Regions from separate parts of the Streptomyces sp. x-19 genome, predicted to be linked through region 1. Evidence: riboswitches for the same ligand, from Rfam matches in the RefSeq annotation. Region 1 holds a riboswitch; the other holds the start of a gene.
What was found. Region 1 has a riboswitch for thiamine pyrophosphate ahead of thiC (phosphomethylpyrimidine synthase ThiC). Riboswitches for the same ligand answer to the same signal wherever they lie in the genome.
Positions count from the first base shown of each region.

Region 2: it holds a riboswitch for thiamine pyrophosphate, as region 1 does, so the genes downstream of both, ACLJT4_RS17515 (thiamine ABC transporter substrate binding subunit) here and thiC (phosphomethylpyrimidine synthase ThiC) in region 1, are expected to answer to the same signal.

Region 1 is NZ_JAJPWK010000002.1:236,115-240,320, reverse strand. It holds gene thiC (phosphomethylpyrimidine synthase ThiC) at 1-1,765, opposite strand, end outside; TPP riboswitch at 1,760-1,916, opposite strand; gene ACLJT4_RS05405 (YibE/F family protein) at 1,987-3,324, shown strand; gene ACLJT4_RS05400 (SsgA family sporulation/cell division regulator) at 3,464-3,886, opposite strand; gene ACLJT4_RS05395 (IclR family transcriptional regulator) at 3,991-4,206, opposite strand, start outside.
Region 2 is NZ_JAJPWK010000006.1:98,168-102,373, reverse strand. It holds gene ACLJT4_RS17525 (phosphatidate cytidylyltransferase) at 1-847, shown strand, start outside; gene rlmN (23S rRNA (adenine(2503)-C(2))-methyltransferase RlmN) at 1,015-2,127, shown strand; TPP riboswitch at 2,162-2,281, shown strand; gene ACLJT4_RS17515 (thiamine ABC transporter substrate binding subunit) at 2,385-3,461, shown strand; gene ACLJT4_RS17510 (ABC transporter permease) at 3,500-4,206, shown strand, end outside.

The DNA of each region.
Region 1 (4,206 bases):
CCCGGTTCCCAGCCGCCGCGAACTCCTTGGACTTCTCCAGCATTCCGGCCCGGACCTCCTCGGGGGTCGCGCCCTCTGCACCGCCGAACTGCTCTGTGATGCTTCGGCTAATTTTCATCGAGCAGAACTTCGGCCCGCACATCGAGCAGAAGTGGGCCGTCTTGGCCGGTTCGGCGGGCAGCGTCGCGTCGTGGAAGGCGCGGGCGGTGTCCGGGTCGAGGGCCAGGTTGAACTGGTCCTCCCAGCGGAATTCGAAGCGGGCGTCGGAGAGCGCGTCGTCCCATTCCTGGGCGCCGGGGTGTCCCTTGGCGAGGTCCGCCGCGTGGGCCGCGATCTTGTAGGTGATGACGCCGGTCTTCACGTCGTCGCGGTCCGGGAGGCCCAGGTGCTCCTTGGGCGTGACGTAGCAGAGCATCGCGGTGCCCCACCAGGCGATCATCGCGGCGCCGATGCCCGAGGTGATGTGGTCGTAGGCGGGCGCGATGTCGGTGGTGAGCGGGCCGAGCGTGTAGAACGGGGCCTCTTCGCAGATCTCCTGCTGGAGGTCGATGTTCTCCTTGATCTTGTGCATCGGGACGTGGCCCGGGCCCTCGATCATGGTCTGCACGCCGTGCCGCTTGGCGATGGTGTTCAGCTCGCCGAGGGTCCGCAGCTCGGCGAACTGCGCCTCGTCGTTGGCGTCCGCGATGGAGCCGGGACGCAGGCCGTCACCGAGGGAGAAGGTGACGTCGTAGGCGGCGAGGATGTCGCAGAGCTCCTCGAAGTGCGTGTAGAGGAAGGACTCCTGATGGTGCGCCAGACACCACGCCGCCATGATCGAGCCGCCACGGGAGACGATGCCGGTCTTCCGGTTGGCGGTGAGCGGGACGTAGCGGAGCAGCACGCCGGCGTGCACCGTCATGTAGTCGACGCCCTGCTCGGCCTGCTCGATGACGGTGTCCTTGTAGATCTCCCAGGTCAGTTCCTCGGCCTTGCCGTCGACCTTCTCCAGCGCCTGGTAGAGGGGAACGGTGCCGATGGGGACGGGGGAGTTGCGCAGCACCCACTCACGGGTGGTGTGGATGTTGCGGCCGGTGGAGAGGTCCATGACCGTGTCGGCACCCCAGCGGGTCGCCCAGGTCATCTTCTCCACCTCCTCCTCGATCGACGACGTGACCGCGGAATTGCCGATGTTGGCGTTCACCTTCACCAGGAAGTTCTTGCCGATGATCATCGGCTCGATCTCCGGGTGGTTGATGTTGGCCGGCAGCACCGCCCGGCCCGCCGCGATCTCGTCCCGCACGAACTCGGGGGAGACGTTCTCGCGGACGGCGACGTACTCCATCTCCGCGGTGATCTCGCCGCGTTGGGCGTACGCGAGCTGGGAGACCGGGGTGCCGCCCCGGCCGCGACGCGGCTGGCGCGGCCGGCCGGGGAAGACCGCGTCGAGGTTGCGCAGGCCACCGCGCGGTGACGTGTGCTTGATCCCGTCGTCCTCGGGACGCATCGGGCGGCCCGCGTACTCCTCGGTGTCGCCCCGGGCGATGATCCAGTTCTCGCGCAGCGGCGCCAGACCGCGGCGAACGTCGGTTTCGATCTGGGGATCGGTGTACGGCCCTGACGTGTCGTAGAGCGTCACGTCCTTGCCGTTGGTGAGGTGCACCCGCCGGACCGGGACCCGGAGGTCCGGACGCGATCCGGAAACGTAGCCCTTGTGCCAGCCGATCTGCGGCTTTTCGCCGTCGGCCGAGCCGTTTTCAGGCGTGCGTGCATCCTGCAGAGTCATGTAGACCCAACTCCCTACGCCGGCATTACCCGGTAACAGGTTCGGCGGTCGACGCAGCGGCTTCCGTCATCCGGTGTTTCACGTGAAACACCGCTGGGACGGAGGTCAGCGCCCTCTCAGCCCGGTGCTCCGAGCTCCCGCGATTGCAAAGGTGCCACCACGGTAGCGGCCGAGGCGTCGGTGTGAACAGGGGGCCCACGGGTTCTTGCAATGATCGGGCGGTGAGCCCTCCCGAAACCCAGCACGCCACCGCCGGCCATGCGCACGCGCACGGCCACGGGCCGGCCGCACCGGTGTCCCGCCATCTGCGCAAGGTCATCGCCGCCGTCCTGATCCCGTTCGCGGCCGCGGTGGCGGTCGGTCTGCTCGTCCTCTGGCCCGGCGGCGCGCCTCCCCACAAACCGTCCGGTGTGGGCTTCGACCAGCCCACCGAGAAGGCCCGGGTCACCAAGGTCGAGGAGGTGGACTGTGCGGCGGTGCACGCCGAGCAGCAGCCGCAGCCCACCACGCCCGGGGGCCAGCCACCGGCCGGCGGAGCGTCCCGCGGCAAGCCCTGCGAACAGGCGACGATCAAGGTCACCACGGGGGAGAACACCGGCCGGACCTTCCAGACGGTGGTGACACCGGATGCCCCGCGTCACTACACGACCGGACAGGACGTGATCGTCTCCTACTCCCCCAAGGCTCCGAGGGAGCTTCAGTACGCGGTGACCGACGTCGACCGCACGGTGCCGATGTGGGTGCTGGCAGCGATCTTCGCCTTCGCGGTGGTGATCATCGGGCGGCTGCGCGGAGTGCTCGCGCTGGTGGCGCTGACGGCCAGCTTCGGCCTGTTGACCCTGTTCATCCTGCCGGCGATCCTTCAGGGCTCCGATCCGCTGGTGGTGGCGGTGGTCGGCGGCAGCGCGATCATGCTGATCGCGCTCTACCTGTGCCACGGGCTGACGGCCCGCACGTCGGTGGCGGTGCTCGGCACCCTCGCCTCGCTCCTGCTCATCGCACTGTTGGGCTCGGTCTTCACCCACTGGGCGCTGCTGACCGGCAACACGGACGACACCACCGGGCTGGTGCACGGGCTGTACCCGAACATCGAGATCCGCGGTCTGCTGCTGGCGGGGATCATCATCGGTTCGCTGGGGGTGCTCGACGACGTGACGGTGACGCAGACGGCCGCGGTCTGGGAGCTCAAGGAGGCCGATCCGACGGCGGGTTGGCGCAAGCTGTACGGCGCGGCGATGCGCATCGGGCGGGACCACATCGCCTCGGTGGTGAACACCCTCGTCATGGCCTATGCGGGCGCCGCGCTCCCGCTGCTCCTGCTGTTCTCGATCGCGCAGAGCAGTGTCGGGCGGGTCGCCGGCAGCGAAGTCGTCGCGGAGGAGATCGTCCGGACCCTGGTGGGCAGCATCGGGCTGGTCGCGTCGGTGCCGGTGACCACGCTGCTGGCGGCCCTGGTGGTCTCGGCGGACCGACCGGCGCCGGGCGGGTCGGGGCGGACGGGGGCCGTCGGTGGACGCGGTGGGCGACGCGCGGCGCGCGGACGGCGCCGGAAGCACTGATGGCGGACGGGCCACGGGGCCGGCCGGTGCGAGGGGACGGTGCGGGTGACGGACGGGGCGCAACAGGGCGGGGGCGGCCGACAGCCGGGCGGCGAGGGCAGGGGAACAGGGGAGAGGGGCCGGGGCCGGGGCCGGCGGCTCAGCCGGCCGGAGCCTCCGTGAGGATCCGGTCGAGCGCGGCCTCCAGGGTGTCGCAGACCTCTTCCTTGCCGAGCGGGACGATCCGGTCCGTGCGGTCCAGGAAGGCGATCAGCGGCGGCGCACTGGCCCGGAACAGCGCCCGCTCGGGGCCGACTTGAAGGCTGATGTAGACGTCGCTGAGGTGCTCGGGGGCGGACGGCTCGACCCGGACGTCGCCCTCGCCCGCCGGGCGGGTCAGCCCGTCCAGCAACAGCTCACGGCCGAACACCCAGGTCACGGGCGCGTCTCCGGGGAGATCGAAGGTGAGCCGGACGGCATAGGGATCGGCGCTGTCGAATTCCAGCTCCACCGGGATCCGGAAGGCGAGCTCCTCCGAGACGAGGAAGCTCATGATCACTTCTGCCTGAACCGTGTCGTTCATCAACCACTGCCCCGCACTTGATCGGAGATGGCCGGGAATCATCCCCGGAAGCCCTATTGACGCCATCGTCGGTCACATGCAGGCAGATCACAAGGAGTGAGTTTTCAGATACTGATAGAGAAGGCGAGTGTCGTTAGTACCCTCTCCGCCATTTTCCGTAGTCGCTCCGTAACTGCTTGCAATCGGTGCACTTCCGTCGCAGGAAGAGAAACCGCCAGCGTCGCGGCGGCCGAGCCGACTCGGACCGGGATCGCCGAACACACCGTGCCCAGGGCATATTCCTGGCGATCGTAGGCAACCTGGCCGCGACGCACCGTAGC
Region 2 (4,206 bases), on a different contig from region 1:
CGACAGTGACCCAGTGAAACCGCAGAAGAAGAGCGCGGGGCGCAACCTGCGCGCCGCCATAGGGGTCGGCGTCGGGCTCGGCGTGGTCATCCTCGCCTCGCTCTTCGTCTACAAGCCGGTGTTCATCGGTGTCATAGCGATCGCCGTCGTCGTGGGCCTGTGGGAACTGACCTCGCGGCTGGCCGAGCGCAAGGACATCCGGGTGCCGCTGGTCCCGCTCGCGCTCGGCGGCACCGCGATGGTCGTCGCCGGGTACGTGCGCGGTGCCGAAGGCGCCTGGGTGGCGATGGCGCTCACCGCGCTCGCCGTCCTCGTCTGGCGGATGACCGAGGCGCCCCAGAACTACCTCCGGGACGTCACGGCCGCCATCTTCGCGGCCTTCTACGTCCCCTTCCTGGCGACCTTCGTGGCGCTGATGCTGGCGGCCGAGGACGACGGGCCGCAGCGGGTGCTGACCTTCCTGCTGCTGACGGTCGTCAGCGACACCGGCGCCTACGCGGTCGGCTGGCGCTTCGGCAGGAAGAAGCTCGCGCCGCGGATCAGTCCCGGCAAGACCCGCGAGGGACTCGTCGGAGCGGTGCTCTTCGCGATGGTGGCGGGCGCGCTGTGCATGCAGTTCCTGATCAAGGGCGGCATCTGGTGGCAGGGACTGCTGCTCGGCCTCGCGGTCGCGGTCAGCGCCACCCTCGGTGACCTCGGCGAATCCATGATCAAGCGGGATCTGGGCATCAAGGACATGGGCACCCTGCTGCCCGGTCACGGCGGGATCATGGACCGGTTGGACTCGCTGCTGCCGACCGCTCCCGTCGTCTGGCTGCTGTTCGTGATCTTCGTGGGATCGGGCTGAGCGTCGCCGGTTACCCTTGAAGGGCGCGTCGCTCGTTCGTGGCGCGCCCTTTCCGTCCCCGCGACCGCGGGGACGATCCGTGAGGTCTCCCGGTTCCGGCCCGTCCGGACCCCGGTCATGCGTCGGCAGAAGCCGCCCGACCTCGTCGCACAGAGGAGTTTCCGCCCATGGCACGCCCGGCCCCGGGAGAACTGACGTTCGTCGCCCCCCGCGGCGCCAAGAAGCCACCGCGGCACCTCGCCGACCTCAGCCCGGCCGAGCGCCGCGAGGCGGTGGCGGCGATCGGCGAGAAGCCGTTCCGCGCCAAGCAGCTGTCGCAGCACTACTTCGCCCGCTACGCGCACGACCCCGCCCAGTGGACCGACATCCCCGCGGCGGCGCGCGAGAAGCTCGCCGCCGAACTGCTGCCGGACCTGATGTCCGTGGTGCGGCACATCTCGTGCGACGACGACACCACCCGCAAGACGCTGTGGCGCCTGCACGACGGCACCCTCGTCGAGTCCGTCCTGATGCGCTATCCGGACCGGGTCACCATGTGCATCTCCTCGCAGGCCGGCTGCGGCATGAACTGCCCGTTCTGCGCCACCGGCCAGGCCGGCCTGGACCGCAACCTCTCCACCGCCGAGATCGTGCACCAGATCGTCGACGGGATGCGGGCGCTGCGCGACGGCGAGGTGCCCGGCGGACCGGCACGGCTGTCCAACATCGTCTTCATGGGCATGGGTGAGCCGCTCGCCAACTACAAGCGGGTGGTCGGCGCCATCCGGCGGCTGACCGACCCCGAGCCGGACGGGCTGGGCCTCTCCCAGCGCGGCATCACCGTCTCCACCGTCGGGCTGGTCCCGGCGATGCTGCGGTTCGCCGACGAGGGCTTCAAGTGCCGGCTCGCGCTGTCGCTGCACGCGCCCGACGACGAGCTGCGGGACACCCTCGTGCCCGTCAACACCCGCTGGAAGGTCCGCGAGGTGCTGGACGCGGCGTGGGAGTACGCCGAGAAGTCCGGCCGCCGGGTCTCGATCGAGTACGCCCTGATCCGCGACATCAACGACCAGGCGTGGCGCGGTGACCTGCTGGGACGGCTGCTCAAGGGCAAGCGCGTCCACGTCAACCTCATCCCGCTCAACCCGACCCCCGGCTCGAAGTGGACCGCCTCGCGGCCCGAGGACGAGCTGGCGTTCGTGCGGGCCATCGAGGCGCACGGCGTGCCCGTGACCGTGCGGGACACCCGGGGCCAGGAGATCGACGGCGCCTGCGGACAGCTTGCAGCCTCGGAGCGCTGAGCCACCCGCTGGTACGGTGTCGTCGAACAAATGCACATTCCGACAGGGGAGCGCCACAGCGCTGAGAGTGCGGACACGTCGTAGCCCGACGACGCCGCAGACCCTTGAACCTCGCCCGGGTCATTCCGGGTAGGAAGTTCGGTCGTCACTCATGCTGTTGCGCCCTGCCCACCGCCCGCTGCCGAACGTCTCCGACAAAGAACGCAGCGGGCACCGGGCGGGGCCGCGTCTCTTCCTGGCCAGCCAGGAGGAAATCAGTGAGCACCACCAGAAGGATCACCGCGGCAGCGCTCGCCGCCGCGGCCGGCATGACGGCACTCGCCGGATGCGGCAGCGCCGGCGACAGCAGCGCCGACGCCAAGACCGTCACGCTCGTCAGCCACGACTCGTTCAACGCCTCCAAGTCCGTCCTGGCCGCCTTCGAGAAGGAGAGCGGCTACAAGGTCAAGGTGCTCAGGGGCGGGGACGCCGGCGAAGCCGTCAACAAGGCGATCCTCTCCAAGGACAACCCGCAGGGCGACGTCTTCTTCGGCATCGACAACACCCTGCTCTCGCGCGGGCTGAACGCCGGGCTCTTCACCCCCTACAAGGCCAAGGGCCTGGACAGCGTCCCGGCTGATCTGCAGCTCGACAAGGACGGCCACCGGGTCACGCCCCTCGACTACGGCGACATCTGCGTCAACTACGACCGCGCCTACTTCACCCAGCACAAGCTGGCGCCGCCGCAGACCTTCGACGACCTGCTCAAGCCGCAGTACAAGGGCCTGCTCGTCACGGAGAACTCCGCCACCTCCTCCCCGGGACTCGCCTTCCAGCTCGGCACGATCGCCGCCCACGGCGAAGCCGGCTGGACGGACTACTGGAAGAAGCTCAAGGCCAACGGCGTCGAGGTCGTCGACAGCTGGGAGCAGGCGTACAACGAGCGCTTCTCGGGCTCCGCGGCCGGCAAGGGCAAGGGGGACAAGCCGCTGGTGGTCTCCTACGCCTCCAGCCCGCCCGCCGAAGTGATGGGCAAGAACCCCGCCCCGAAGGAGGCCCCGACCGGCGTCGCGACCGGCACCTGCTTCCAGCAGATCGAATTCGGTGGTCTGCTCAAGGGCGCCAAGAACGAGAAGGGCGGCAAGGCGCTGCTCGACTTCCTCCTGTCGAAGACGTTCCAGGAGGACATGCCGCTGCAGATGTTCGTCAACCCGGCACGCAAGGACGCCAAGGAGCCGGAGCTGTTCACCCGCTACGGCGCCACGATCGACAAGCCGGCGACCCTCGCACCCGAGACGATCGCCAAGAACCGTGACCAGTGGGTCAAGCAGTGGTCCTCGCTCGTTCTGAAGTAGCCCGCACCCGGCAACGGGGGACCGCGCGGACCACGGCGGTGCGGCTCGGCCTGATGGTCGTGCCGTTCGTCTTCTTCGCGGTGTTCTTCGCCTACCCGGTCGCCGTGATCGTCGGCCGGGGGCTGAAGGACGGCGGGCAGTGGCAACTCGGCCGCTTCGGCGCCGTGCTCGGTGATCCGGACGTCCTCCACGTGCTGTGGTTCACGGTGTGGCAGGCCGCTGCCTCGACCGCCTTGACGCTGCTGATCGCGCTGCCCGGCGCCTACGTCTTCGCCCGCTTCGACTTCCCCGGCAAACAACTGCTGCGGGCGGTGGTGGCGGTGCCGTTCGTGCTGCCCACCGTCGTCGTCGGCTCCGCCTTCCTGGCGCTGGTCGGCCGGGGCGGGCTGCTGGACGACCTGTGGGGCGTCCGGCTGGACACCTCGGTGTGGGCGATCCTGCTGGCGCACGTCTTCTTCAACTACGCCGTCGTCGTCCGCACCGTCGGCGGGCTCTGGTCCCAGCTCGACCCGCGTCAGGAGGAGGCGGCCCGGGTCCTGGGCGTCGGAAGGTTCGCGGCGTGGCGGAAGGTGACGCTGCCCGCGCTCGGGCCGGCGGTGGCCGCCGCGGCGCTGATGGTGTTCCTCTTCACCTTCACCTCCTTCGGAGTGGTGCAGATCCTCGGCGGACCCACCTTCTCCACGTTGGAGGTGGAGATCTACCGGCAGACCGCCGACTTCCTGGACCTGCCGACCGCCGCCGTGCT